DNA from 4 places in the Streptomyces sp. NPDC102283 genome. Region 3 is predicted to be linked to each of the others. Evidence: riboswitches for the same ligand, from Rfam matches in the RefSeq annotation. Region 3 holds a riboswitch; each other region holds the start of a gene.

Region 1 (7,253 bases), on a different contig from region 3:
GCCACGAGGACATCGAGCACCGCGAACTGCTTTCTGGTCAGAGCGACGTAGCGGCCGTCCCGGTAGACCTCCCTGCGGAACGTGTCCAGCCGCAGACCCGCGATCTCCCGCACGGGGGGCCTGCTGTGGGCGCGTCTGCGGTCGAGCGCTCTGAGCCTGAGCACGAGCTCCCGGAGGTCGAAGGGCTTCGTGAGGTAGTCGTCGGCGCCGAGCCCGAACCCGGATGCCTTGTCGTCGAGGCGGTCGGCCGCTGTGAGCATGAGGATCGGCAGGCCACTGCCGGAGGCGACGATGTGTTCGGCGATCTCGTCGCCGGACGGCCCGGGGATGTCGCGGTCCAGGACGGCGATGTCGTAGGTGTTGACGCGCAGCAGCTCCAGAGCGGTGTCCCCGTCGCCCGCGATGTCCGCCGCGATCGCTTCGAGACGCAGGCCGTCGCGGACGGCCTCCGCCAGATAGGGCTCGTCCTCGACGATCAGCACGCGCATGGTTCGATGCTACGAGTCGGCACCTATCGTCGGCGTATCGAAAACCGCATACGGGTCGGCAACACCGCGCCGCCTTGACTGGCGGTATGACTCGACCACCTCCGTCAGCGCGAACCACACCCCGCCGGACGCGCGGGCCCCTCGTCGTCGGTGCGGTGTCCGTCGTGGCAGCGATCGCGACGGCCCTCGGCCACGCCCTGCTGAACCCCTCACCTGCCCCGTCGCCCTCGCCCTCCGCCTCACGGCACTTCCCGTCCGCCGCTCCCTCCTCGGCGCCGGCACCCCTGCACCCTCCGCTCCACCGTGAGCTCGGTGGAGCTCTGGGAGAGGCCGACGGGGCCGTCCCCGAGGGCGTGACGGTGCTCGACGACGGGATCCCGGCCGTAGCCAACCTCGACCCGGATCTGCTCACGGCCCTCCGCCGGGCGGCACGTCAGGCGGCGCGGGGCGGCGTCGAGTTCGCCGTCAACAGCGGCTGGCGATCACCGGAGTACCAGAATCGGCTGCTCCGCAAGGCGATCGCGCGGTACGGGTCCGAGGCCGAGGCCGCCCGATGGGTGGCCACCGCGAAGACGTCACCGCACGTGTCGGGGGACGCGGTCGACATCGGACCGGCCGACGCGACGGAGTGGCTGTCCGAGCACGGCGCGGGATACGGGCTGTGCCAGACCTACCGGAACGAACCCTGGCACTACGAACTGCGCGCGGAAGCGATCGACCGGGGTTGCCCGCGTATGTATGCCGACCCCGCCCAGGACCCGAGGATGCGACAGTGACCGGCAGCGAGCGAGGACGGACGATGACGCGGGTGGACACGGCCGGGACCGCACAGGGCCACGGGTATACGGCCGGGACGGCACAGAGCGACGTGAACACGGCCGGTCCCCGGCAGGGCGACACCGATCTCCGGGACGCGGACCCCGGGGAAACCGGCCCCCGGCACACCGGCGCGAGGGCAGGCACCTGGAAGCGCGGCCGGGTGCTCGCGGCGGCGTCGCTGCTGCTGGGCCTGCTCATGCTGTTGCACGCGAGCATCCCGAACCGGATCGGGAACCTCGGCAGCCTGGTGGAGACCTTCCTCCCGTGGTCCGGCCTGCTCGTCCCGCTGCTGCTGGGCGGGGCGCTGCTGCGCCGCTCCGTCCTCGCGGCCGTCGCGCTGCTGCTGCCGGCCGTCGTGTGGCTGAACCTCTTCGGCGGCCTGCTCAGCGACAAGTCCCACCCGGGCGGCGACCTCACCGTGGTCAGCCACAACGTCGGCGCCGACAACCCCGACGCGGCGGGAACCGCCCGCGCCCTGGTCGCCTCCGGTGCGGACGTGCTGGCACTCGAAGAGCTGGACCCGGGGGCCCGCAGGACGTACGAGAGGGAGCTGGCGACCACGTACCCGCACCACACGGTGCTGGGCACGGTCGGCGTGTGGAGCAGACTGCCGCTGTCGGACACCCGGCCGGTCGACGTCGAGATGGACGCGGGGCCGCTGGGGGACGCGAAGCCCGCCGACGTCAAGCTGGAGTACAACCGTGGGCTGCGCACCACGGTGGCCACGGACCACGGGCCCCTGGCGGTGTACGTGGCGCACCTCGGATCCGTACGGGTGAATCCCAGGGCGGGCCTCTCGTCGGGCCAACGGGACGCCGGCGCGCGGTCGCTCGGCCAGGCCCTCGCCGCCGAGCAGAACGATCGGGTGGTGCTGCTCGGCGATCTGAACGGCACCCTGGACGACCGCGCGTACGCGGGCATCACCTCGCGGATGCGATCGGCGCAGGAGGCGTCAGGCGACGGGTTCGGCTTCAGCTGGCCCGCCACGTTCCCGGTGGTGCGGATCGACCAGATCCTGGTCCGGGGCGTGGAGCCGGAGAGCTCGTGGGTACTGCCCGCGACCGGCAGTGACCACCTGCCGGTGGCGGCCCGCCTCAGCTGGTGAGACCGCGGAAGGTTTTGGGCGCGCCCGCAATTCTCGTACGTTCTCGGGGCGGGCGATCGGACCTTCCACGTCCTGCTGCGGTTCACCCGCCGCCGGGACGGGATGAACGCACGCGCTAGGCTGCGTTCCGCCACGGGGGAAGTCCGGTCGAAATCCGGCGCTGACCCGCAACGGTAGACGGAGCCCCCGGGTTCCGTGAGCCCGATCACCCGCGGCGGACAAGGCTCCTGACGATTCGCCGTGGACTGCGAATGGGCGCTGCGCGGGGCGGCCGCCGCCCGGGGCCGCTCCTCATCGCGCGACGCACGGCCCAAGGCGAAAGCGACCTGCCTGTGGCCACGTCTCTCGACCGCATACCCCCCAAGCCGTCGCGCCCCGCGCACCCCGGCACCGGACCGGCGCCACCCCGGCGCGTGCCCCTGCCGCTTCTCCTGGCCGGCCTGTGTGCGGCCCTGCCCCTCTCACTCGTCTGCGGAGCGGCACTCGGGGCGTCGGGGCTCTCCTGGGCGGAGGTGACGCGCTACCTGTGGGCAGGGCTGACCGGCGGAGCCATCGGCCCCGACGAGGTCCCCGGCTACACCATCGTCTGGGAACTGCGCCTGCCACGAGCCGTGCTGGCCGCCGTCGTCGGGGCCGGCCTGTCCGCCATCGGCGTAGCCGTCCAGGCCATGGTGCGCAACGCGCTGGCCGACCCGTTCGTGCTCGGCATCTCCTCGGGCGCGGCGGTCGGCGCCAACGCCGTACTCATCTTCGGGGCCTTGGGAGCGCTGGGCATCTGGGCCCTGTCCACGGCGGCGTTCCTCTCCGCGCTCCTCGCCATGCTGCTCGTGTACGCGGTCGCCCGCACCGAACGCGGACTGACCCCGCTCCGGCTCGTCCTGACGGGGACCGCGATGTACTACGGGTTCTCCGCCGTCACCACGTTCATGGTGTTCGCGGCCGAGCGCGGGGAAGCGGCCCGCTCCGCGATGATGTGGCTGCTCGGCAGCCTGAGCGGGGCCAACTGGGCCGCCGTGCCGATCGCCGCCGGAGCGGTGCTCGCCGGCCTCGCGCACCTCGGCTGGTCGGCACGGCGCCTGAACGCCCTCGCCATGGGGGACGAGACCGCCGCCGCCCTCGGGGTCGATCCCGGGAGGCTGCGCAAGGAGCTCTTCCTCGTCTCCGCGGCCGTGACCGGGGCGGTGGTCGCGGTGAGCGGGGCGATCGGCTTCGTCGGCCTGATGGTCCCGCACGCCGCACGGATGCTGGTCGGCGCGGACCACCGCCGACTCCTGGCCGTCGCACCCCTGGCGGGAGCCGTCCTGCTGATCTGGGTGGACATCCTCTCGCGCGTGGTGCTGGCGCCGGCCGAGCTGCCGGTGGGCGTCCTCACCGCGGTCATCGGCGTTCCCTGCTTCCTCCTCCTCATGCGCCGGCGCGCCTACTCCTTCGGAGGCATCTGATGCGGATCGACATCGACGCGCTCACCGTCGAGATCGCCGGTGCGCGGCTGGTGGACCAGGTCACCCTGGGCGCGGCCGACGGGCAGCTCGTCGGCCTGGTCGGTCCCAACGGCAGCGGGAAGTCGACCCTGTTGCGCTGCGTCTACCGGGCCCTGCGCCCATCGGCGGGCGCCGTCAGGATCGGTGGTGACGACCTCCACACCCTGAGCGCCCGGGAAGGCGCCCGGCGGCTGGCCGCCCTTCCGCAGGACGCGGTCGCCGAATTCGACTTCACCGTCGCCGAGATCGTCGCCATGGGGCGGCTGCCGCACCAGGGGCCGGTGGCCCGGGCATCCGACGAGGACCGCCGCCTCTGCGACGAGGCGCTGGCAGGGGTCGGCGCGGGACACCTGGCCGAACGCGGCTTCCTCAGCCTCTCCGGCGGCGAGCGGCAGCGCGTCCTGATCGCGCGCGCCCTCGCCCAGCAGCCCCGGGTCCTGGTGTTCGACGAACCCACCAACCACCTGGACATCGCCCACCAGTTGGAGGTCCTCGCCCTGGTCCGCGGCAGCGGCCTGACCGTGCTCACCGCCCTGCACGACCTGAATCTGGCAGCCCTGCACTGCGACGTGGTCCACGTCATCGACCGCGGCCGGATCGTCGCCTCCGGGGCCCCGCACGAGGTCCTGACCACCGAACTGCTGGCCGACGTCTTCGGCGTACGGGCGCACCGCGTCGCACATCCGGAGACCGGCGCGCTCCAACTGCTCTTCGACCTTCCCGCCGCCCGCCCCACCTCCTGAAGGAGCCTCGACCACCATGCCCAACCTCCTGCGCCCCGCAGCTCTCGTGCTCGCGGCCGCCCTGGCCCTCACCGGCTGCGGAGCGGACGTCACCTCACGGGCCGACGGGAAGGACCGCACGTCCGAGGCCGACCGCCACTACCCGGTGACCGTCGAGAACTGCGGGGAGAAGAAGACGTACGACAAAGCCCCGCAGCGCGTCGTCACCAACGACACCGGCATCACCGAGATCATGTTCGCCCTCGGGCTGGAGGACCACATGGCCGGGTACGTGATGCCCGACGACAAGGGCGACATGACGTCCGTCCCCTGGAAGGACGGCTACAAGAAGACCAAGTGGCTCTCCAAGGAGCGGATCAACAAGGAACTGGTCCTCGACGCGCGTGCCGACCTGGTCTTCGCCGGCTGGAACTACGGATTCAACGAGGGGGAGGGCTTCACCCCCGCCGAACTGGAGCGCGTGGGCATCGACTCGTATCTGCTCAGCGAGTCGTGCCGCAACGGCCAGGGCAAGGCCCGCGGGGTCATGCCCCCGCTCGAAGCGCTCTACACCGACCTGCGGAACCTCGGAAAGATCTTCGACGTCGAGGACCGGGCGGACACCCTCATCACGTCGTTCCGCGAGGAGGTCGCCGACGCACGGGCGAAGGCGGCCAAGGGCGGTGACCGCCTCCGCGTCTTCCTGTACGACGACGGGAAGGACAAGCCGCTGACCTCGGGCGCGTACGCCGGGCCGCACGACATCATCACCAAGGCCGGCGGCGACCACATCATGAAGGATCTCAAGGACAGCTGGACGACGGTGGGCTGGGAGACCGTGGTCGACCGTGATCCCGAGGTCATCGTCATCAACAACTACGGCGACACCGGAGCGGACGAGAAGCGGAAATTCCTGAAGTCCTACAAGCCGCTTGCCGGCGTATCCGCGATTCTGGACGACCGGATCGTCGTACTCGACTACGTGGACCTGGTCGAGAGCCCGCGCAATCCCGCGGCCATCAGCTCGTTGGCGGATGACCTGAGGAAGTTCGCCCGGTAGGTGCGGCCGCCGCGTGAGGCGGGGCGGGCCCGGCCCGGAGGTCCCTCCCGGGCCGGGCCCCGCTCGGTCGGCTCAGCCGTTGAACGTGTCCGGGTCGGGCCCGGTGCGCTCGCCCCGGTCGAGGGCGGCGATCTCGCCCAGGTCCCCTTCGGTGAGCTCGAAGTCGAAGAGCGCGAAGTTGTCCTGGATGCGCTTCAGCGTCACGGACTTGGGGAACACGATGTCCCCACGCTGCAGGTGCCAGCGCAGTACCACCTGCGCGGGGGTCCTGCCCAGCCGCTCGGCGATGCGTGTGACCGTCGGGTCGGCGAGCACCTTGCCCTGGGCGATGGGCGACCACGCCTCCGTGGCGATGTCGTGCTCCGCCCCGAAGGCGCGCAGGGCATCCTGCGTGAGGTACGGGTGCACCTCGATCTGGTTGACGGCGGGCACCACCGTGCTGTTGTCCAGCAGTCGCCGCAGGTGGTTCTCCTGGAAGTTGGAGACCCCGATCGCCTTGACGCGTCCGGACCGGTAGATCTCCTCCAGGGCCTTCCACGTCTCCACGAAGTCCCCCGAGCCCCCCGGCAGGGGCCAGTGGATGAGGAAGAGGTCCAAGTGGTCGAGGTCCAGTTCCTCCATGGAGCGGTCGAACGCCCGGAGCGCCTCGTCGGGTGCGTGCGCGCCGTTGTCCAGCTTGCTCGTCACGAAGACGTCGGCGCGGTCGAGTCCCGACTCGCGGACCGCCTGGCCGACCTCCTTCTCGTTGCCGTACATCTGCGCCGTGTCGATGTGCCGGTAGCCGGTCTCCAGGGCAGCGAGCGTGGTCTCACAGGTTTCGTCCGGCGGGATCTGGAAGGTGCCGAAGCCGAGCTGGGGGATCGTCACACCGTTGTTGAGCGTGATGGAGGGTACTGAGGGCACGATTGCTCCTTGCTGTGTCGACGCCTCGGGTGGCGGTGTGGTTAGAGGTACGGGGGCGGGGCCGCCGCTCAGCCGGCGATGCCGCGGAGTTCGGCGTCGGGCGGCAGCACCCGGACGAGCTTGCGGTTGACGAACTCCTGCATACCGAGCTTCGACAGCTCCCGGCCGTAGCCGGACCGCTTGATCCCGCCGAACGGCAGATCGGGCTGGGTCGAGGTCGGGTGGTTGACCCAGACCATGCCGGTCTCCACCCGCTCGGCCACCCGGCGGCCCCGCTCCACATCGGCGCAGAAGACGGATCCGCCCAGGCCGTACTGACTGTCGTTGGCGAGCGCGACGGCTTCGTCCTCGTCCTCGACCCGGTAGATCACTGCGGCCGGGCCGAACAGTTCCTCCGCGTACGCGCGCATTCCCGGCTTGACGCCGGTGAGGATCGTGGGCCGGACGAAGGCTCCGGGACGGTCGATCCGGTCGCCGCCGGTCAGCAGCTCGGCTCCCTGCTCCACTGTTTCGCGGATCTGCTCGACCAGGTCGGAGGCGGCCCGTTCGGTCGAGAGCGGCCCCAGCGTCGTCGCCTCGTCGGCCGGATCGCCGGGCTCCAGGGCCTCGAAGGCGCGTCGCATGCGTTCCACGAAGGCGTCGTAGACGTCCGCCAGCACGATGAACCGCTTCGAT
Region 2 (7,253 bases), on a different contig from region 3:
GGTCGCCCGGCCGTCCGTGACGACGACGAGCAGCGGCCGCCGTGACGGATCGCGCAGTCGCTCGACCCGCAGCACGTCGTGCGCCTTGAGCAGCCCGGCGGCCAGCGGGGTGCGGCCCCCGGTCGGCAGCGACTCCAGACGGGAGGCCGCCGCGTCCACGGACGAGGTCGGCGGCAGTGCCACCTCGGCGTCCTTGCCCCGGAAGGTGACCAGGCCGACCTTGTCCCGCCGCTGGTAGGCGTCGAGCAGCAGCGACAGCACGGCCCCCTTGACCGCGCTCATCCGCTGCCGGGCCGCCATCGAGCCCGACGCGTCCACGACGAACAGCACGAGGTTGCCCTCACGCCCCTCCCGGGTCGCCTGCCGCAGATCGTCCCGGCGCACCACGAGCCCGCGCCCGGAACGCCCGCGCGCCCGCTGGTGCGGGGCGGCGGCCCGCACGGTCGCCGCCAGGTGCAGCTTGGTCAGCGACCCCTGCGGGCGGCGGGCGCCGGTCGTGCGCCCGTGCTCGGTACGGGCCCGGGAGCGCCGCCCCGCAGCGCCCTCGCCGAGCCCCGGCACGCTGAGCATCTTCGTCCGGAACGGCTCGGCGGACGCCACGGGCTGCTGCTCGGCCCCGGTGGAACGGCCGGGCGCGTCGGGGCTGCCCTCGGGGGCCCCGGAAAGCGTGTCGCTGTCGCTTCCGCCCTCGCCCCGCGGCGGCGTACGGTCTCCATCGGCCTGGGGCGGTACGCCGCCGCCACCGCCGTCATCGTTCCCGCCCCCGTCGGGGTCGGGATCGGGCTGGTCGTCGCCGTCGTTGTTCTCCTGCGGACCGGCCTCGTCCAGGGTCTGGTCGAGCTTGTCCTCGTCCAGGCCGGGCGCGTCGAACGGGTTGCGGCGACGCCGGTGGGGGAGCGCGAGGAGAGCGGCCTGCCGCACATCGTCGGCGGTGACCTCCTCCCGGCCCGCCCAGGCGGCCAGCGCGGTCGCGGTACGGGCCATCACGATGTCGGCCCGCATCCCGTCGACCTCGAACGCGGCGCAGGTCGCGGCGATCTGTCGCAACACGCCGTCACCGAGCACCACCCGGGGCAGCAGGGCGCGCGCGGCGGCGATCCGCTCCCGCAGGGCGCTCTCCTCACCGGCCCAGCGCGCGGCGAACCCCTCGGGATCGTCGTCGTACGCGAGCCTGCGCCGCACGACCTCGACCCGCTCGTCGGTGTCCCGGGAGGCGGCCACCTCGACGGTCAGCCCGAACCGGTCCAGCAACTGCGGCCGCAGCTCGCCCTCTTCCGGGTTCATCGTCCCGACCAGCAGGAACCGTGCCGCGTGCCGTACGGAGACGCCCTCGCGCTCGACGTACGAGGCGCCCATGGCCGCCGCGTCCAGCAGCAGGTCCACCAGGTGGTCGTGGAGCAGGTTGACCTCGTCGACGTACAGGATCCCGCGGTGCGCGTCGGCCAGCAGCCCCGGCTCGAAGGCCTTCACGCCCTCCGACAGCGCGCGCTCGATGTCCAGCGCCCCCACGAGCCGGTCCTCGGACGCGCCGACGGGCAGCTCCACGGTCCGCGCGGCCCGCGACACACCGGCGGCCTCCGCGTGCGGCCCGTCGGGACACGCCGGATCGGGCGAGACGGGATCGCAGGAGAACCGGCACCCCTGCACGACGGAGACCTCCGGCATGAGGGCGGCGAGCGCCCGCACGGCGGTGGACTTGGCGGTCCCCTTCTCACCCCGCACGAGCACCCCGCCGACAGCCGGACTGACCGCGTTCAGCAACAGCCCGAGGCGCAGGTCGTCCTGCCCGACGATCGCGGTGAAGGGATACGGCGTACTCACTTGGCCTCCTGGTCGACATGAACAACAGCTGCTTCCCCAAGCCCCTGGGGCCTTGCGTCAGCGGACCGGGCAACATCAAGCCCGTGGGGCGGTGCCTCGGCGAACCCGGCAACAACACGCCCCTGGCCCCTTGAACCGGCGGACCCGGCAAACTCAACCCCCTCCGGCGATCGAGGAGCGGGGTCCGGGGCAGCGCCCCGGCTCTCCGGAGTACCCGCACCCGCGTCGGCCCCCGGCAGGGCAGGCGCCCCCGGCGGCACGAACGGCAACCCCGCGGGCGCACCCCCCTCGATCAACCGCCACAACGCGTCCGTGTCCGCGTGCTCCTCCACCAGATCCCCGAGCCGGTCCAGCTGCTCCTCCCGCAACACCCCGAAACTCGTGTCCGGCGCCGGCACGAACCGCCGCCCGGCGGCCCGGGCCACCTCCACCAGGAACCGCCGCCGGAACGCGTCGCTCTCCAGCGACCCGTGCCAGTGCGTCCCCCACACCGCCCCCACCCGGCACCCGTCGAGGAACGGCTCCCCGCCCCGCACATCGGCCACCCCGTGGTGGATCTCGTACCCCTCCACCGGCTCGCCCAGCGCCGAACCGACCGGCCGCGCCAGCGTCTTGTCCCGGTCGAAGCGGATGCGCACCGGCAGCAGGCCGAGCCCGTCCACGACCCCCGCCCGCGACTCCACCTCGTCCTCGATCCGCTCACCGAGCACCTGGAACCCGCCGCAGATCCCCAGCACCGGCCGGCCCTCCGCGGCCCGCCGCGCCAGCGCGTCCGCGAGGCCCCGCTCGCGCAGCCAGGCCAACGCCTTCACCGTGCCGCGCGTGCCCGGCACGATCACCAGGTCCGCGTCGGCCAGCTCCTCCGCCCGGTCCACGAACCGCACGACGACGCCCGGTTCGGCGGCCAGCGCGTCCACGTCCGTGAAGTTCGACATCAGCGGTACCGCGCAGACCGCCACCCGCAGCACGTCCTCGCCGTGCGGGGGAGCCACGACCGACTCCCGCACCGCACCCCGCAGGGACACCCGCAGACCGTCCTCCTCGTCGATGCCGAGCCCGTGGGCGTACGGCAGCACCCCGTACGTCCGCCGCCCGGTCAGCTCGAACAGCATGTCCAGGCCCGGCTCCAGCAGCGAGACGTCGCCCCGGAACTTGTTCACCAGATAGCCCGCGACGAGCGCCTGGTCCTCCGCGCCCAGCAGTGCCGTCGTCCCGAAGAAGGAAGCGAAGACCCCGCCCCGGTCGATGTCCCCGACCACCAGGACCGGGAACCTCGCGGCCCGCGCGATCCCCATGTTCACGATGTCCGTGCGCCGCAGATTGATCTCGGCCGGGGACCCGGCTCCTTCGCAGATGACCGCGTCGTACGTGGCCCGCAGCTGCTCCAGGCAGTCCGTCACCGTCCCGAGCAGCGCCTCCTGACGGCCCCCGTGGTACCCCCGGGCACTCATCTCGCCGACCGGTTTCCCCATCAGGACCACCTGGCTGGACCGGTCGCTGCCGGGCTTCAGCAGCACCGGGTTCATCAGAGCCGTCGGCTCCACCCGGGCGGCCTGCGCCTGCATCGCCTGGGCCCGCCCGATCTCCGCGCCCTGGCGGGTCACGAAGGAGTTCAGGGACATGTTCTGGGCCTTGAAGGGCGCGACCTTCACGCCCCGGCGCACCAGCCACCGGCAGATGCCCGCCGTGACGACGCTCTTGCCCGCGTCCGATGTGGTCCCCGCGACCAGCAGTCCGCCGCTCATGTCCGCTCCCGTTCCCGTACCGCGTTCCCTGCCGGACCGTTCATGACCGTCCCCGTCCCCGCCTCTGCCCCGCGGCCATCCGCCCGGCGACCAGCCGGCCCACCACGCACACGCCGAGGGCCAGCGTGCTCACCCGGCGCGACAGCCGTACCGCGCGTTCGATGTCCGCGCCCCGCACGTCCCGTCCGGACTCCCCGTTCAGCACCGGCCGGTGCTCGACGCGCCCCGCGTACGCCAGGGTCCCGCCCAGCCGTACGCCGAGCGCCCCCGCGAACGCGGCCTCCACCGGCCCCGCGTTCGGGCTCGGGTGGCGCCCCGCGTCCGTCCTCCAGGCGCGCACGGCCTCCCGGGGCCGCCCGCCCGCCGCCACGGCCAGCGCGGCCGTCAGGCGGGCGCCGGGCCACCCGGCGAGGTCGTCCAGGCGGGCCGAGGCCCAGCCGTAGCGGCGGTAGCGGGGCGACTTGTGGCCGACCATCGCGTCGAGCGTGTTCACGGCCCGGAAGCCGACGAGCCCCGGAACCCCGCCGATCGCCCCCCACACCAGTGCGCCGACGACGGCGTCCGAGGTGTTCTCGGCGACCGACTCGACGACCGCGCGGGCGATCCCGGGACCGTCCAGCGCGTGCGGATCGCGCCCGCACAGATGCGGCAGCCGCTCCCGCGCCACCTCCAGGTCCCCGGCGGCCAGGGCGCCGCCGATGGCGCGCGCCTCCCGCCCCAGCGACGTCCCCCCGACCACGGACCAGGCGGTGGCGGCGGTCAGCGCGACGGCGAGCGCGGGGCGTCCCCGGACGGCGCGCGCGCTCAGCGCGGCGGCCCCCACGGCGCCTCCGGCGCACACGAGGGTGTGCAGGGCGCCCGCGGCCCGGTCGTCACGCCACAGACGGGTCTCGGCCCGCGCCGCGGCGCGGCCGAATCCGGCGACGGGGTGACCCCGACGGGGGTCGCCGAGCAGGGCGTCGGCGATCATCCCGGCCGTGGCGCCGTACGCGAAGACGCGGTCGGCACGCACGGCTCAGCCGGTCGCGGGGAGGGATGTTCCGGCGCGAGGGCCTGTCGTGGGGGGCACGGGAAGCGGCGCACGGCGGCCGGGCATGGCGTATGTCCTCACTCAGGGTCCGCGCCCTGGTTCGACGTGACCGGCGACGAGAGTCTCCTGGCTTCCGGATCCGCAGTTCCCCCGGCCTTCCAGTCCGCGTGTCGCGGGCCGTGACGTTCCGGTGTGGGGGAGTGCTCCCCGGTGACAGTGGCGGGACCGCGCCGGATTCGCACCGGCTTCCTCTGCTGTCGCCGTAAATGGCTCCGGCAGTCCACCACGCCCCGCGAACAGCCGTCAACTCGCTGTTGACCTGCGAGGCTCCACTGTGCGCAGACGCACATCGGGCCGGACACAGGAGGGTGTGTCCGGCCCGAAGGAGTGCGAGGTGCGGGGTCAGGCGACGATCAGGTAGATCCCGTACGAGACCGCCGCGACGCACAGCGCGAAGCAGGCGTACGCGCCGGTGCGCGCCAGCGCCACCGACCCGCCGGAAGCGCTGCTTCCGGCCGTGGCGGACTGCTTGGAGAGGGCGACGATGCCCAGGGTGAAGAGGCCGACCAGCGCGACGGTGACCACCAGGCTGACACCGAAGACGGAGGCGAGAGCTGCCCAGTCGATTTTCATGCGGATCTGTCCTTACACCTTGGCCGGCGGCCGGGCCGGGTCGTCGGGCGCCGAGGCGGGGGCCGGGATGGTGGATGCGAGGTCGGAGGCCGGGCCGCCGATGGGCGGCGGCTGGACCGCCGCCATGGCGGTGGTGACGACGCCCTGGGGCTCGTCGTCGTCCGTGTCGTTGACGTTGGTGTGGTCGACCGGCTGGCGGCGCGAGGCCACCCAGATGGCGAACGAACCGCCCACCAGGATGACCGCCGTGACGGCGATGCCCCAGGGGCCCTGCTTGGTCAGGAACTCGGCGCCCGCACCGATCAGACCGGCCGCCGGGAGCGTCAGCCCCCAGGCGACGAACATCCGGGTGGCGGTGGACCAGCGGACCACGCCCCCCTTGCGGCCGAGGCCCGCGCCCATGACGGCACCGGAGCAGGACTGGGTGGTGGAGAGCGAGAAGCCGAGGTGCGAGGAGGCCAGGATGACCGTCGCCGCGCTGGTCTGGGCGGCGAAGCCCTGCGGCGGCTGGAGGTCGGTCAGGCCCTTGCCCATCGTGCGGATGATGCGCCAGCCGCCGAGGTAGGTGCCGAGCGCGATGGCCACACCGGCGGAGACGATGACCCACATGGGCGGGTTGGAGCCGGGGGCCAGGACACCGCTGGTGACCAGCGCCAGGGTGATGATGCCCATCGTCTTCTGGGCGTCGTTGGTGCCGTGGGCGAGCGAGACGAGACCGGCGGAGGCGATCTGTCCGGCCCGGTAGCCCTTGGCGGTCGACTTGAGCTGACCCTCGTCGGTGACGTTCCGGTTGATCCGGTACGTCAGCCGCGTGGCCAGCATCGCGGCGATACCGGCGACCAGGGGGGCCGCGATCGCGGGCAGCAGCACCTTGGTGACGACGGTGCCGCCGTTGATCGAGGACCAGCCGGCCGACATGACGGCGGCGCCGATCAGTCCGCCGAACAGGGCGTGGGAGGAGCTGGAGGGCAGGCCGACCAGCCAGGTAAGGAGATTCCACAGGATGGCGCCGACGAGCGCCGCGAAGATGACCTCGGTTCTGATGCCGTCTTCGTTGACGATCCCGCCGGAGATCGTCTTGGCGACCTCCACCGACAGGAACGCGCCGATCAGGTTGAGAACGGCGGACATCGCCACCGCTGTCTTGGGCTTCAGGGCGCCGGTCGAGATGGTGGTCGCCATCGCGTTGGCGGTGTCGTGGAAACCGTTCGTGAAATCGAACACGAGAGCTGTCACGACCACAATCGCAAGCAGCAGCGTGATGTGTTCCATTTACCCAGGCAATCGTTCGACGTCAGTGGCACGTGGACCGTAGGCAACCTGGATGAACGGAAGATGAACTGAGCAGGGCGCTGCGGTGACCCCAAACGGAGTGGGTCGCCTCCGCTTGTGCGCGGGAGGGGCTGCGCGGTGTCTGTGAGGCGGGGCGTGGGCTGTCCTTTGCCTCCGGTTGGCGAACATTTTGAACGGCTGTTCGGCACTCGGAAGAGACCTCCGTCACCTCGCAGGTGACGTTCCGGTTGCGCCACTTGACCCCTACGCTCGCCCCATGAGCGAGCAACACCCGGAATCCGTCGGCCGGACCTGGCGGGACGTCGTCGCCACCGCCCGCCGCAGCGCGGCGGACGGCCTGGTCGTCGGCACCTCGGGCAACGTGTCGGCCCGCGTCGGCGACCTGGTCCTGGTCACGCCCAGCGGGGTGCCCTACGACCGGCTCGGACCCCACGACGCGGTCGGAGTCGATCTGGAAGGCCGCCAGGTCCTCGGCGACCTCGGGCCGACCAGCGAACTTCCCCTGCACCTGGCGGTCTACCGCTCCACCGACGCCGCCGCCGTGGTCCACACCCACGCCGTCCACGCCACCGCCGTCTCCACCCTCGTCACCGAGGTGCCGCTCGTCCACTACGCGGCCGCCATCCTCGGCGGACCCGTCCGCACCGCCGCCTACGCCCGCTACGGCACCCCGGAACTGGCCGAAGCCATGCTCGGGGCCCTGGAGGGCCGTACCGGCTGCCTGCTCGCCA
Region 3 (7,253 bases):
CGCCACGAGTACGTCGGTCGATGTGCTGCGTGCCACCGGGGCCTCCCGCCGTGCGCCCCCCTTAATACGGTTTTCTCCATCGTCCTGCCATCGGCGGTCTCCGGCACCCGGGGACCCTCACGCCTCCGCGGGCGCGGGCGGGGAGGCCATCGCCCACCGGATCGTCCCTGTCAGGGCCCTTCCGGCGGGCCGTACGCAGATCCTCTCGACCCCCGCCATTCGCGGCAGCCGCAGCTGCTCCAGGGCCCACGGCGGCAGGGCGGCCACGGCGTTGGCGGCGAGCACGGCGTACGGGGGACGGGCCGGCCAGGGCAGCGGTGGACGCAGAAGAATGAAGCGGGCCGCGTCCAGCGCCTCCTGGGTCGCGCGCAGCTCGGGGCGGTAGGCGGCGATGCGTGTCGCCAGCTCCGCCCGGTCGCGCGGCGGGTCCAGGACGCCGAGGGCCCGGGCCACGGTCGCCATGTCGTCGATGTACCCGTCGCACCCGGCGCCGTCCAACGGACGTGCCCCGTACCGCTGGTGGGCGCGCAGGAAGCTGTCCACCTCGGCGATGTGCACCCAGCACAACAGGTGCGGGTCGGCCGCGTGGTACGGCTCACCGGAGGACGAGATTCCACGCACCCCCTCGTGCACGGACCGTACGCGGTCGACCGCCTCCTGGGCGTGCTCCGCCGTACCGAACGTGGTCACCGCCAGGAACGTGCTGGTCCGCTGGAGCCGCCCCCACGGATCGCCCCGGAACCCCGAGTGGCCCGCGACGGCGGCCATGGCGAGGGGGTGCAGCGACTGGAGGAGCAGGGCCCGCAGCCCGCCGATGAACATGGACGCGTCGCCGTGCACACGGCGCACCGGTCGGTCGTGGCCGAACCAGCGGGGGCCAGGGGTGCCGTGGATCCGGGCCCGGTTCTCCGGCCCGGAGGGGCCCGCGACCCGGGAGAACAGGCTCCGGCCGAGCCGTTCCCTCATCCCGGAGCCTGGCGCCGCCCTGTCCATGGGTCCCAGTATGCCGGGTGGAGGACTCAGAGGTCGGGGCTTCGCTACGGCACCCTGGCCGTCCACTCCGGCGTACCGAACTTCGTCCGTACGAGTTCCTCGGCGCGCGCCAGTTCGTCGTCCGTCACGCTTCCCGCGGTGAGACCGTGGCGCCTACGGAACGACTCGATCATGCGTTCGATGACGGTCTGGCGGGGAAGGCCCGTCTGCCGGCGCAGCGGGTCGACGCGCTTCTTCGCGGAGCGGGTGCCCTTGTCGGACATCTTCTCCTTCCCGATGCGCAGCACCTCCAGCATCTTGTCGGCGTCGATGTCGTACGCCATGGTCACGTGGTGCAGCACGGCGCCCGGCCCGCCGTCCGGCCCGACCATCCGCTTCTGCGCCGCCCCGGCGATCTTGCCGACCTCGGTGGCGATGTCGTTGAGCGGTTGGTACCAGGCCTTGATGCCCATGTCGGCGAGGGCTCCGAGGACCCAGTCGTCCAGATAGGCGTAGCTGTCGGCGAACGAAAGCCCGGAGACCAGGGACTGCGGGACGGCCAGCGAGTAGGTGATGGTGGAGCTCGGCTCGGCGAACATCGCGCCACCGCCGGAGATCCGGCGCACGACGTCCACGCCGTGACGCTCGACGCCCGCCGGGTCCACCTCGTTGCGCAGCGACTGGAAGCTGCCGATGATCACGGCGGGGGAGTCCCACTCCCAGACCCGCAGCGTCGGCGGCCGGAGCCCCGCCGCGACCTCGGCGGTGATCACCTCGTCCAGCGCCATGTGCAGGGCGGGCGACTGCGGGGCCTCGTGGATCAGCTGCCAGTCGTAGTCGCTCCACTCCGTGGCCTGGGCGAGCGCCCGGCGCACGGTGACGGCGACTCCCTCCGCGCTGAGCCCGAGCATCACCGTGGAGTCGGGCAGCGCCGCCTCGATCCGGGCCGCGAGCCCGGCCGTGTCGGTGTTGGCCGGGGCGCCCTCCAGCGCCGCGTCGATCGCGAGGATCGCCTCGTCGGGTTCGAGGAAGAAGTCCCCGGCGACGCGGACGTTCCGCAACGCCCCGCCCTCCACGTCCAGGTCCACCACGACCAGCTTGCCGCCGGGAACCTTGTACTCACCGTGCACAGCCATGCCTCCGCCCTCCGGTCCCGGCCCGCTGTGAGCCGGACACCAACGTCCATAACGCATGCGCGCGACCGGTTCATCCCGCCGCACCCTGGCATGATCGGCCGACATGAACGACGCACCGCGCCACATCCTCGTCATCGGCATGGGAGCCGGCGACCCCGACCACCTGACCCTCGCCGCGGTGAAGGCCATGCGCCGGGCCGACGTCTTCTTCGTGCTGGGCAAGGGCAAGGAGAAGGACGCGCTGACCCGGCTGCGGCGGGACATCCTCGACGAACACCTGACCGGCCCCTACCGCGTCGTCGAGGCCGAGGACCCGTGGCGGGACCGCACCCAGCAGGACGCCGGGCGCTACACCTCGGCGGTGCGCGACTGGCGCCACCGCCGCGCCGACATCTGCGAACGCCTGATCGCCGAGGAGCTCGCGCCGGGGCAGTGCGGAGCCTTCCTGGTGTGGGGCGACCCGTCCCTGTACGACAGCACCCTCGCGATCCTCGACGACATCCGAAGCCGCGGAACGGTGGAATTCGGCCATGAGGTGATCCCCGGCATCAGCAGCGTCTCCGCCCTCGCCGCCCGGCACCGCGTCACCCTGAACCGGGTCGGCCGCCCCGTCCACATCACCCCCGGACGACGCCTCGCCCAGGGATTCCCCGAGGACTGCGACCTCGTCGTGATGCTCGACGGCCACGAGAGCTTCACGCATCTGACGGGCAAGGGGTGGTGGATCCACTGGGGGGCCTACATCGGGACCCCGGACGAGATCCTGGTCTCCGGCCCGCTCGACGAGGTGGCGGGCCGGGTCAGCCGACTGCGCGCGGAGGCCCGCGAACGGCACGGCTGGATCATGGACACCTACCTGCTGAGCCGGCCGCCCGGCGCCGACGGCGACTGACGGCCGATGGCTGACGGGTCCACGTCGAGGCGCGGGCAGCGGGGGCCTCCGCACCTCGTCGTCGGACCGGCCGAGGTGTCAGGAGGCGTCAGCGCCGGGTCTCGTGCGCCCTGATCACGCCGAGCCCGTGCCCCAGGCTCGGGCATTCGGCGGTGAGGTCGTCGCCCCGCACCAGGTAGTTGTGCACCCGGCCGTCCGCCGGTCGTTCGATCGCGCGATACAGCGTGCCGTTCACGGTGATCGTCCAGTCGTCGCCGTCCTGGGCCCACCCGACTGTCTTCTTCATCTGGCGTTTTCCGTTTCCTCGGTCGGCCTCGCCGCGGGTCGGCGGCCGTGTAGTGGGAAGAAGAACGGCTTGTGACGCTTGGTGGTTCCGCAGTCCCTACGCCATTCGGTTACATCTGTGTCACTGTCACGTCCAGTGGACGCGACCGACCTGACTGGCGGTCAGCACGACGCCGACGAACAGCCGAACGAGCGGAGAACGCGCGTAGCTCGACGCTGTGGCCCGCCGCGACGGAGTCCGACCCGGAGCCGGGGACGTACGCCGGACCGTGTCCCACGTCACCGTCCGAAGTACGAGCAACGGTGTGCGCGGGCCGGGCGTCCCCTTAGGCTGGCCGGTGCAGCTGGTTCGCCCTGTCCGCCAGGCGGGGTGTCGCAAGAGGGAACCCGGTGGGAATCCGGGACTGCCCCGCAGCGGTGAGTGGGAACGACCGCCGTCATACGCACTGGGCCCGGCCGGGTCTGGGAAGCGACGGCCAGTAGGTGTCTGCCCCGGCAGACGCGCCCGCGAGTCCGAAGACCTGCCCGTTGCCCGCACGCGACCGTTCGCGTGCGGAGATCTCGGTGACCTCGTGGGCGGGTCGGCGTAACCATCAGGCGGACGGACACGGATCCCGTGTCCCGGTCTCCGCCCGATGCGTCATCCCTTCGCGTCCGCGTCCCGTCCCGGGGTCTGTCCCGCAGACACGCTCGCGAAGGAGAGTCACGTGACAGCGAAGACCGCAGCCGCGGCAGCACGGGCCATCGTGTACGGCTACCCCCGGCAGGGCCAGAACCGTGAACTGAAGAAGGCCGTCGAGGGCTACTGGAAGAACCGCGTCGGCGCCGACGCCCTCCGGGAGACCGCCGCCGAGCTGCGCCGCGAGACCTGGCAGCAGCTCGCCGGGGCCGGCGTCCACGAGGTGCCGACCGGTGATTTCTCGTACTACGACCATGTCCTGGACACCAGCGTCATGGTCGGTGCCATCCCCGGGCGGCACCGCGAAGCGGTCGACGCCGACGCCCTCGACGGCTACTTCGCCATGGCCCGCGGCACGCAGGATGTCGCCCCGCTGGAGATGACGAAGTGGTTCGACACCAACTACCACTATCTGGTACCCGAGTTGGGGCCGGACACCGAGTTCACCGCTGAATCGGCCAAGCAGGTCGCGGAGTTCCAGGAGGCGCTGGCCCTCGGCCTGACCCCCCGGCCGGTGCTCGTCGGCCCCGTCACCTACCTCCTGCTCGCCAAGCCGGCCCCCGGCGTGGCCCCGGACTTCGAGCCGCTGACCCTGCTGGACCGGCTGCTCCCCGTGTACGCCGAGGTCCTCGCCGACCTGCGCGCGGCGGGCGCCGGGTGGGTGCAACTCGACGAACCCGCACTCGTCCAGGACCGCACCCCGGCCGAGCTGAACGCCGCCGCCCGCGCCTACCGCGAGCTCGGCGGACTCGCCGACCGGCCCCAACTGCTGGTCGCCTCCTACTTCGGCCGGCTCGGCGAAGCGCTGGCGGTCCTGGCCAAAGCCCCCGTCGACGGGCTCGCCCTCGACTTCACCGAGTCCGGCGCGGGGAACCTCGACGACCTCGCGGCGGCCGGCGGACTGCCCGGCAAGCGCCTGGTCGCCGGTGTCGTGAACGGCCGCAACATCTGGATCAACGACTACGAGAAGTCACTCGCCACCCTCGGCACCCTCCTCGGCCTCGCCGACCGGGTCGACGTCTCCGCCTCCTGCTCCCTGCTGCACGTCCCGCTGGACGCGGACGCCGAGCACGACATCGACCCGCGGATCGCCCGCTGGCTCGCCTTCGCCAAGCAGAAGACCGAGGAGATCGTCGTCCTGGCCCGCGGCCTGGGCGCGGGAACGGACACCATCGCGGCCGAACTCGCCGCCAACCGGGCCGACCTGGCTTCCCGCACCGACGCCGCGCTCACCCGCGACCCGGCCGTCCGCGCCCGCACGGCGGCCGTCACCGACGCGGACGGCCGCCGCTCCCAGCCGTACCCGGAACGCGCCGCCGCCCAGCGCGCCCACCTCGGGCTGCCGCCGCTGCCGACGACCACCATCGGCTCGTTCCCGCAGACCACCGAACTGCGCACCGCGCGCGCCGACCTGCGTGCGGGGCGGATCGACGAGGCCGGGTACGAGGAGCGCATCAAGGACGAGATCCGCGAGGTCCTCTCCTTCCAGGAGAAGGCCGGGCTCGACGTCCTGGTGCACGGTGAGCCCGAACGCAACGACATGGTCCAGTACTTCGCCGAGCGGCTCACCGGCTACCTCGCCACCCAGCACGGCTGGGTGCAGTCCTACGGCACCCGGTACGTCAGGCCGCCCGTCCTCGCGGGCGACATCTCGCGCCCCGAGCCGATGACGGTGCGCTGGACCACGTACGCGCAGTCGTTGACCGCACGCCCCGTCAAGGGCATGCTCACCGGTCCGGTCACCATGCTCGCCTGGTCCTTCGTCCGCGACGACCAGCCGCTCGGCGACACCGCGCGCCAGGTGGCCCTCGCCCTGCGGGACGAGGTGAACGACCTGGAAGCGGGCGGCACTTCGGTCATCCAGGTCGACGAGCCCGCACTGCGCGAGACACTGCCGCTGCGGGCGGCCGAGCACGCCGCGTACCTGGAGTGGGCGACGGAGTCCTTCCGGCTCGCCACCTCCGGGGTGCGGCCGGGCACCCAGATCCACACCCACATGTGCTACGCGGAGTTCGGCGACATCGTCCAGGCCATCGACGACCTCGACGCCGACGTCATCAGTCTGGAGGCGGCCCGCTCCCACATGCAGGTCGCCGGTGAACTGGCCGCCCACGGCTACCCCCGCGAGGCGGGCCCGGGCGTCTACGACATCCACTCCCCGCGCATCCCCAGCACCGAGGAGGCGGCGGCCCTGCTGCGCAGGGGACTTGAGGCCATCCCGGCGACACGCCTGTGGGTGAACCCGGACTGCGGCCTGAAGACCCGCGGCTGGCCCGAGACCCGGGCCTCCCTGGAGAATCTGGTCGCCGCCGCGCGGGAGGTCCGCGCGGAGCTGCCCACCGAAGCGGTGTGATCCGGTCCCGGTGCGGGGGCGGCCTCGACCGGCCCCGCACCGGGCCCTGTCCGCGCCGCCGGACCGGTGCCGGCTTGGGCCGTCGGCTCCGTCCCGACTACGCTCGGGGGAACGGCAGTTCGGGCGCCGGTGGATCGTCCCGTACGGCGGGAGCGCATTCCTTCGCGGGGTCGGAGTTAGGTTAGCCTAACCAGCGAATGCCCGGTTGTGGATCTTTCCGTGACCGGTGCCGCCCCGTGCGCGGGGCGGCACACCCGCACGACCCGCCGCGCACTCCGACCGAAGGACTTCGAACATGTTGCGTGCTCAGGGCCTGCCGCCCCGCGAACTCCCCGTGGAGCGTGGGGTGTGAGCGACGTTACGTCGCCGGCTCCCGGCCCGTCGGGTCCGCGGGGAGGCCTTGTGGCGGGCGGTGCGCACGGGCCCGGTCGGCTACGGGCCCTCACCGCGATCGTCCTGGACGCGTTGGAGAGCGCCGCCCCGGCCCGGGGCGGACCGCTGCCCGCCGGAGGGCCCGAGGCCGTGGCCCTGAGCACGCTCGCCCTCTGCGCCCCGGTCCTGCCGGAGGAGGGCATCGGACCCGAGGCCGCGCTCGGGGACCTGGTCCGCGCGGTCGCGGAAGGCGCCGCCGATCCGGCCGACCCCGGCTGCGTCGCCCATCTGCACTGCCCGCCGCTCGCCGTGGCCGTCGCGGCGGACCTGGCCGGGGCGGCCCTCAACCCCTCCATGGACTCCTGGGACCAGGCGCCCGCCGCCGGGGTGATAGAAGAGCTGACCACGGCCGCACTGGCCCGGCTGATCCACCCGGCCGCCCCGGCCCCCGACGCCCTCATCACCAGCGGCGGCACCGAGTCCAACCTGGTCGCCCTGCTCCTCGCCCGGGAGCGAGCAGCCCCCGGCACCCTCCGGGTGGTGACCGGCGCCAACGCCCACCAC
Region 4 (7,253 bases), on a different contig from region 3:
AGCGGCCCTCGGCTCGTACGCCATCGCGTACCGCTTCTACTCCCGGTTCATCGCGAACAGGGTCCTGAAGGCCGACAAGAACCGCGCGACCCCCGCCGAACGGCTGGACAACGGTGTCGACTTCCATCCCACCGACCGCCGGGTCCTGTTCGGCCACCACTTCGCCGCCATCGCCGGGGCGGGCCCCCTGGTCGGCCCGGTGCTCGCCGCGCAGATGGGGTATCTGCCCGGCACGATCTGGCTCGTCGTCGGCGTCATCTTCGCCGGCGCCGTCCAGGACATGGTGACGCTCTTCTTCTCCACCCGCCGCAACGGCCGTTCGCTCGGTCAGATGGCGCGCGACGAGATCGGCCCGGTCGGCGGGATCGCCGCTCTGGTCGCGGTCTTCATCATCATGATCATCCTGCTCGCGGTCCTCGCGCTGGTCATCGTGAACGCGCTCGCCCATTCGCCGTGGGGCGTCTTCTCCATCGGCATGACGATCCCGATCGCCCTCTTCATGGGCGTCTATCTGCGCACCCTGCGGCCGGGCAAGGTCAGCGAGGTCTCCTTCATCGGCGTCGCGCTGCTGCTCCTCGCGATCGTCTCGGGCGGCTGGGTCGCCGAGTCGTCGTGGGCGGACTTCTTCACGCTGGAGCCGGCCACGCTGGTGATCTGGATGATCGTGTACGGGTTCTTCGCCTCGGTGCTCCCGGTGTGGCTGCTGCTGGCCCCGCGCGACTACCTCTCCACCTTCATGAAGGTCGGCACGATCGGGCTGCTGGCCCTGGGCGTGGTCGTCGCCCTGCCGACGCTGAAGATGCCCGCGGTCACCGACTTCGCCTCCAGCGGCTCGGGCCCGGTCTTCGCCGGCTCGATGTTCCCGTTCGTCTTCATCACCATCGCCTGCGGCGCGCTCTCCGGCTTCCACTCCCTGGTCTCCTCCGGCACCACGCCGAAGATGGTCCAGAAGGAGACGCAGATCCGGATGATCGGCTACGGCGCCATGCTGGTCGAGTCGTTCGTGGCGATCATGGCGATGATCGCCGCCTGCATCATCGACCCCGGGCTCTACTTCGCCATCAACGCACCCGTCGGCGTGATCGGCGACAGTGTCCAGTCCGCCTCCCAGGCCGTGGCCAACTTCGGCTTCACCATCACGCCGGACGCGCTGGCCCAGGCCGCCAAGGACGTCGAGGAGGCGAGCCTGCTCTCCCGGACCGGTGGCGCGCCCACGTTCGCGCTCGGCATGGCGGAGATCTTCTCCGCGGTGGTCGGCGGGACCGCGATGAAGGCGTTCTGGTACCACTTCGCCATCATGTTCGAGGCGCTCTTCATCCTCACCACGGTGGACGCCGGCACCCGCGTCGGGCGCTTCATGCTCCAGGACATGCTGGGCAACGTCTACAAGCCGTTCCGCGAGGTCAGCTGGAAGCCGGGCGTCTGGTTCGCCAGCGCCGTCGTGGTCGGCGGCTGGGGCTACTTCCTCTGGGTCGGCGTGCACGACCCGCTGGGCGGCATCAACCAGCTGTTCCCGCTCTTCGGCATCGCCAACCAGCTGCTGGCGGCCGTCGCGCTGGCCGTCTGCACCACCCTGCTCGTCAAGTCCGGCCGCCTGAAGTGGGCGTGGGTCACCGCGGTCCCGCTCGCCTGGGACGTGGCGGTCACCCTCACCGCGAGCTGGCAGAAGATCTTCTCCGACGACGTCAAGGTCGGCTTCTTCGCCCAGCGCGACAAGTACCAGGCGGGCATCGACGCGGGCGAGGTGCTGGCCCCCGCGAAGAGCATGGACGACATGCGGACCGTCGTCACCAACTCCACCGTCGACGGGGTACTGAGCGCGCTCTTCGCGCTCCTCATCATCGTGGTGCTCGTGGACGCCGGGCGGGTCTGTTACAAGGCCATCCGCGACCCGGAGAGCGTCAAGCTCCACGAGACGCCGTACGTCGAGTCCAAGCTCGTCGCCCCGGCCTCACTCTTCGCGACCAAGGAGGAGAAGGCCGAACTGGTCGCCGCCGGCGTCGGCCCCGAGGGCGGCATCCGCAAGGAGGAGGCGGAGACGGGGAGCCGGACATGACGGTCGCGGAGGTACGCCGCGTGGCCGGACGAATCCGCTGGTACGTCCGTGAGCTGACCGGCGAGTCCACGTACGACCGCTATGTGGCGCACGCGAGGACCCACGATCCGGACACCCCGGTGATGACCCGTCGCGCCTTCGAACGCAGCCGCATGGACGCCCGCGAGGCGGATCCCCGCGAGGGCTTCCGCTGCTGCTGAGCACCACCACCCGGCGATCGGGGCCGCCGCACCCCTTCCAGAGGCGCGGCGGCCCCTTTTCACGCCCTCGCACGAGCCCGGGCGCCGCTCGTTTTCCCGGTGCGCGAAGCCCTCACCGTACGAAAGGATGTGCCCATGACTTCGTATGCCCGGCCGCCCCGGCTCCGTCCCGTACTCACGGCCCTGGCGCTGACGCTGGCCCTGGCGGCGGCGACGGGCTGCGGCACCGAGGTGGCGCCCGACGCGGAGGCGGCGCAGGGCGGATCGGCGGAGCCGGCGCCCGACCGGGCGGAGCTGGAGGCGCGGGCGCTGGCCGTGCAGACCGTCGCGGAGCACGTGTGGGTGACCCAGGTCCCGGGGTACGCCCTGGCTCGCCAGTCGGTCGGGGTGGTCGGCGACGACGGGTTCGGCAGCGTCTACACCACGCCTGACGGCGGGCAGCTCCACCTGCGGGTGGAGCGCCGGGCGCACGCCGGGGCCGACTGCACGAAGGACCCCGCGCCCGCCGGCGGACAGGAGCCCCTGGTGACCTGTGAGCGGGACGGCGAACAGTGGTACCGGGCCACGGAGTCGGGCCACGCGTACGCCTGGGAACAGGGCGGGCTGGTGGTCACCGTGAGCGGGGCGCCCGAAGAGGTGGACCGGGCGACGCTGCGGTCGGCGGCGCGGGCCGCCCACCGCGCCGACGACCACGAGCTGGACCAGGTGCTGCCGCCGGCCGACGACGCCCCCGGGCAGCCGCCGGTCGAGCGCGGTGATCTGCCGCCGGTGGGCGACGGCGCCCCGAACAACGACGTGGGAGCGAGTGGCTGACATGGGAGCGAGTGGCTGATGGATCTGACGATCAGGGCGGCGGAGCCCGACGAGTACGCCGTCCTCGGCGAGATCATCGCCGAGGCGTATCTCGGCGACGATCTGCTGGACGGCCCGCGGGACCCGTATCTGCTCAAGCTGCGGGCGGTGGAGCAACGGGCGGCCGAGGCCGAGGTCCTCGTCGCGCTCGACGCGCACGGGGCGGTGCTCGGCGGTGTGACCTATGCCGCACCCGGCACGTCGTGGCGCGACATCGCGGGCCCGGACGAGGCCGAGTTCCGGATGCTCGCGGTGGCCCGCGAGGGGCGTGGACGGGGCGTGGGAGAGGCTCTCGTGCGGGCGTGCGTCGAGCGCGCCCGGTCCACCGAGGGCGTGCGGGCGCTGGCCCTGTCGACGCAGCCGGCCATGCTCGGAGCCCATAGGATCTACCGTCGGCTCGGCTTCGCGCGGACCCCCGAACGGGACTGGGAACCGGTGCCGGGGCTGCGGCTCCTGACCTTCCGGCTGGAGCTGGGAGCGCCCTCCTGAGGGGTGTGTTGAATCGTCGCGACACAACATGTGGGGGCCGCTTCATCCGGCGGCCCCCACATGTATGCTCGACCTCGCTGTCGCCGCAGGGGAATCCGGTGCGAATCCGGAACTGTCCCGCAACGGTGTGATCGGTGTGCTTTTGCACACCCGCAAGTCCGAAGACCTGTCGACAGCGCGTCCGGCTCGACCGAACCGGACGCCAGACGTCCGGGCCTCGCGGATAGGCCGGTGGACGCCGTCGCTGTGCTGCCCTGCCCCGGGTTTCGCGCTGCCCGGCTCCCCGCCTTCCGCCGGCCCCTGCCGAGCGAGGGAAAGCCCCGTGACCATCGCGCCCGCCGATCCGGTTTCAGCCACCGAATCCGCTGCCTCCACCACGTCCGGAACAGGCACGAACGACGGACCCGGGACCGCTTTGCTGCGGACCCTGACCGACCTCACCGTCGATCTTCCCGACACCGACCCCGGACGGGTCGCCGCCGCCGCGCTGCGCGGACGCAACGCCCGCTCCGACGAGGCCGAACTGCGCTCGCTGGCCACCGAGGCCGCCGCGGGGCTCATCTCCGAGGACCCGGCGTACTCCCGGCTGGCCGCCCGGCTGCTGACCCGCACGATCGCCGACGAGGCCGCGGGCCAGGGCGCGACGTCCTTCTCCGCCTCGGTCGCCGTGGGCCATCGCGAGGGCCTGATCGCGGACCGCACCGCCGCCTTCGTCGCGCTCCACGCGGCCTCCCTCGACCGGCTCGTCGAGCAGGCCCTGGCGGACGGCGCCGACGACCGCTTCGGCTACTTCGGTCTGCGCACGCTGCACAGCCGCTACCTGCTGCGCCACCCGATCACCCGGCAGGTCATCGAGACCCCGCAGCACTTCATGCTGCGCGTGGCCGCGGGCCTCGCCGAGGACGAGTCGGTGCGGGCGCTGGACGAGGTCGCCTCGCTGTACGGGCTGATGAGCCGGCTGGACTACCTCCCCTCCTCCCCCACGCTCTTCAACTCCGGCACCCGGCACCCGCAGATGTCCTCCTGCTATCTGCTGGACTCCCCGAAGGACGAGCTGGACTCGATCTACGACCGCTACCACCAGGTGGCGCGGCTCTCCAAGCACGCGGGCGGCATCGGTCTGTCGTACTCCCGCATCCGCGCCCGGGGTTCGCTGATCCGGGGCACCAACGGGCACTCGAACGGCATCGTGCCGTTCCTGAAGACGCTGGACGCCTCCGTGGCGGCGGTGAACCAGGGCGGCCGGCGCAAGGGCGCGGCGGCGGTCTACCTGGAGACCTGGCACGCGGACATCGAGGAGTTCCTGGAGCTCCGCGACAACACGGGCGAGGACCAGCGGCGTACGCACAACCTCAACCTGGCCCACTGGATCCCGGACGAGTTCATGCGCCGGGTCGACGCGGACACGCAGTGGTCGCTGTTCTCCCCCGCCGACGTGCCCGAGCTGGTCGACCTGTGGGGCGACGCGTTCGACGCGGCCTACCGGGCGGCCGAGGCCAAGGGGCTGGCCCGCAGGACGATTCCGGCGCGTGAGCTGTACGGCCGGATGATGCGGACCCTGGCGCAGACCGGCCAGGGCTGGATGACGTTCAAGGACGCCTCCAACCGGACCGCGAACCAGACCGCCGAGCCGGGCCGGGTCGTGCACTCCTCCAACCTGTGCACGGAGATCCTCGAAGTCACGGACGACGGCGAGACGGCCGTCTGCAACCTGGGTTCGGTCAACCTGGGCGCGTTCGTGGCGGACGGCTCGATCGACTGGGACCGGCTGGACGCCACGGTGCGGACCGCCGTGACCTTCCTGGACCGGGTCGTCGACATCAACTTCTACCCGACCGAGCAGGCCGGGCGCTCCAACTCCCGCTGGCGGCCGGTCGGCCTGGGCGCGATGGGCCTCCAGGACGTCTTCTTCCAGCTGCGCCTGCCGTTCGACTCGCCGCAGGCCCGCGCGCTCTCCACCAAGATCTCCGAGCGCATCATGCTGGCCGCGTACGAGGCGTCCTGCGACCTCGCGGAGCGGTCGGGACCGCTGCCCGCCTGGTCCGAGACCCGGGCCGCGCGCGGTGTGCTGCACCCCGACCACTACGACACCGAGCTGAACTGGCCGGAGCGCTGGGACGCCCTGCGCGCCCGGGTCGCGAAGACCGGCATGCGCAACTCGCTGCTGCTGGCCATCGCGCCGACCGCCACGATCGCCTCGATCGCGGGGGTGTACGAGTGCATCGAGCCGCAGGTCTCCAACCTGTTCAAGCGCGAGACGCTCAGCGGCGAGTTCCTCCAGGTCAACGCCTATCTGGTGGACGAGCTGAAGAAGCTCGGCGTGTGGGACTCCCGCACCCGTGAGGCGCTGCGCGAGGCGAGCGGCTCCGTGCAGGGCTTCGCCTGGATCCCCGAGGACGTGCGGGCGCTGTACCGCACGGCGTGGGAGATCCCGCAGCGCGGCCTGATCGACATGGCCGCGGCCCGCACGCCGTTCCTCGACCAGAGCCAGTCGCTCAACCTGTTCCTGGAGACGCCGACGATCGGCAAGCTCTCCTCGATGTACGCGTACGCCTGGAAGCAGGGGCTGAAGACGACGTACTACCTGCGTTCGCGCCCGGCGACCCGGATCGCCCGTGCGGCGTCCGGCCAGGCGTCGGCCGCCGCCCCCATTCCCGTACAGCAGGCCTCGGCTCCCGACGCGGACGCCATCGCCTGCTCCCTGGAAAACCCCGAGTCCTGCGAGGCCTGCCAGTAATGAGCACCAACGACACCAAGAACCTGCTCGACCCGGGCTTCGAGCTGACCCTGCGTCCCATGCGCTACCCGGACTTCTACGAGCGCTACCGGGACGCGATCAAGAACACCTGGACCGTGGAGGAGGTCGACCTCCACTCGGACGTCTCCGACCTCGCGAAGCTGTCACCGGGTGAGCAGCACATGATCGGCCGGCTGGTGGCGTTCTTCGCGACCGGTGACTCGATCGTCTCCAACAACCTCGTGCTGACGTTGTACAAGCACATCAACTCCCCCGAGGCGCGGCTGTACCTGTCGCGGCAGCTCTTCGAGGAGGCCGTGCACGTCCAGTTCTATCTGACGCTGCTGGACACCTACCTGCCCGACCCGGACGACCGGGCCGCCGCGTTCGACGCGGTCGAGGAGATCCCCTCGATCCGTGAGAAGGCGCAGTTCTGCTTCAAGTGGATGGACTCGGTCGAGAAGATCGACCGGCTGGAGACGAAGGCCGACCGCCGCCGCTTCCTGCTGAACCTGATCTGCTTCGCGGCCTGCATCGAGGGGCTGTTCTTCTACGGCGCGTTCGCGTACGTGTACTGGTTCCGCTCGCGCGGTCTGCTGCACGGTCTCGCCACGGGCACCAACTGGGTGTTCCGTGACGAGACGATGCACATGAACTTCGCGTTCGAGGTCGTGGACACCGTCCGCAAGGAGGAGCCGGAGCTCTTCGACGACGCGCTCCAGCAGCAGGTCACCGACATGCTGCGGGAAGCGGTCGAGGCGGAGCTGCAGTTCGGCCGCGACCTGTGCGGCGAGGGTCTGCCGGGCATGAACACCGAGTCGATGCGCCAGTACCTGGAGTGCGTCGCCGACCAGCGGCTCGCCCGTCTCGGCTTCCCGACGGTGTACGGCTCGGAGAACCCGTTCTCCTTCATGGAGCT

What was found. Region 3 has a riboswitch for cobalamin ahead of metE (5-methyltetrahydropteroyltriglutamate--homocysteine S-methyltransferase). Riboswitches for the same ligand answer to the same signal wherever they lie in the genome.
Region 1: linked by a shared signal. The riboswitch ahead of ACIRJT_RS31415 (FecCD family ABC transporter permease) and the one ahead of metE (5-methyltetrahydropteroyltriglutamate--homocysteine S-methyltransferase) in region 3 are both predicted to bind cobalamin.
Region 2: linked by a shared signal. The riboswitch ahead of ACIRJT_RS35545 (cobalamin biosynthesis protein) and the one ahead of metE (5-methyltetrahydropteroyltriglutamate--homocysteine S-methyltransferase) in region 3 are both predicted to bind cobalamin.
Region 4: linked by a shared signal. The riboswitch ahead of ACIRJT_RS32525 (ribonucleoside-diphosphate reductase subunit alpha) and the one ahead of metE (5-methyltetrahydropteroyltriglutamate--homocysteine S-methyltransferase) in region 3 are both predicted to bind cobalamin.

Annotation. Positions count from the first base shown of each region.
Region 1 covers NZ_JBIWLQ010000020.1:71,422-78,674, reverse strand. The annotation lists gene ACIRJT_RS31430 (response regulator transcription factor) at 1-488, opposite strand, end outside; gene ACIRJT_RS31425 (M15 family metallopeptidase) at 653-1,264, shown strand; gene ACIRJT_RS31420 (endonuclease/exonuclease/phosphatase family protein) at 1,288-2,412, shown strand; cobalamin riboswitch at 2,518-2,644, shown strand; gene ACIRJT_RS31415 (FecCD family ABC transporter permease) at 2,745-3,854, shown strand; gene ACIRJT_RS31410 (ABC transporter ATP-binding protein) at 3,854-4,636, shown strand; gene ACIRJT_RS31405 (ABC transporter substrate-binding protein) at 4,653-5,675, shown strand; gene ACIRJT_RS31400 (aldo/keto reductase) at 5,748-6,578, opposite strand; gene ACIRJT_RS31395 (NAD-dependent succinate-semialdehyde dehydrogenase) at 6,647-7,253, opposite strand, start outside.
Region 2 covers NZ_JBIWLQ010000027.1:24,832-32,084, reverse strand. The annotation lists gene ACIRJT_RS35555 (putative cobaltochelatase) at 1-1,821, opposite strand, end outside; gene ACIRJT_RS35550 (cobyric acid synthase) at 1,818-3,566, opposite strand; gene ACIRJT_RS35545 (cobalamin biosynthesis protein) at 3,607-4,578, opposite strand; cobalamin riboswitch at 4,716-4,849, opposite strand; gene ACIRJT_RS35540 (hypothetical protein) at 4,999-5,229, opposite strand; gene ACIRJT_RS35535 (anion permease) at 5,242-6,501, opposite strand; gene ACIRJT_RS35530 (class II aldolase/adducin family protein) at 6,779-7,253, shown strand, end outside.
Region 3 covers NZ_JBIWLQ010000021.1:2,508-9,760, reverse strand. The annotation lists gene ACIRJT_RS31890 (FAD-dependent monooxygenase) at 1-36, opposite strand, end outside; gene ACIRJT_RS31885 (oxygenase MpaB family protein) at 118-993, opposite strand; gene ACIRJT_RS31880 (biotin/lipoate A/B protein ligase family protein) at 1,038-2,102, opposite strand; gene cobF (precorrin-6A synthase (deacetylating)) at 2,212-3,000, shown strand; gene ACIRJT_RS31870 (hypothetical protein) at 3,089-3,286, opposite strand; cobalamin riboswitch at 3,663-3,808, shown strand; gene metE (5-methyltetrahydropteroyltriglutamate--homocysteine S-methyltransferase) at 3,993-6,317, shown strand; gene ACIRJT_RS31860 (pyridoxal phosphate-dependent decarboxylase family protein) at 6,666-7,253, shown strand, end outside.
Region 4 covers NZ_JBIWLQ010000022.1:76,069-83,321, reverse strand. The annotation lists gene ACIRJT_RS32545 (carbon starvation CstA family protein) at 1-2,056, shown strand, start outside; gene ACIRJT_RS32540 (YbdD/YjiX family protein) at 2,053-2,256, shown strand; gene ACIRJT_RS32535 (hypothetical protein) at 2,392-3,069, shown strand; gene ACIRJT_RS32530 (GNAT family N-acetyltransferase) at 3,088-3,597, shown strand; cobalamin riboswitch at 3,650-3,786, shown strand; gene ACIRJT_RS32525 (ribonucleoside-diphosphate reductase subunit alpha) at 3,920-6,334, shown strand; gene ACIRJT_RS32520 (ribonucleotide-diphosphate reductase subunit beta) at 6,334-7,253, shown strand, end outside.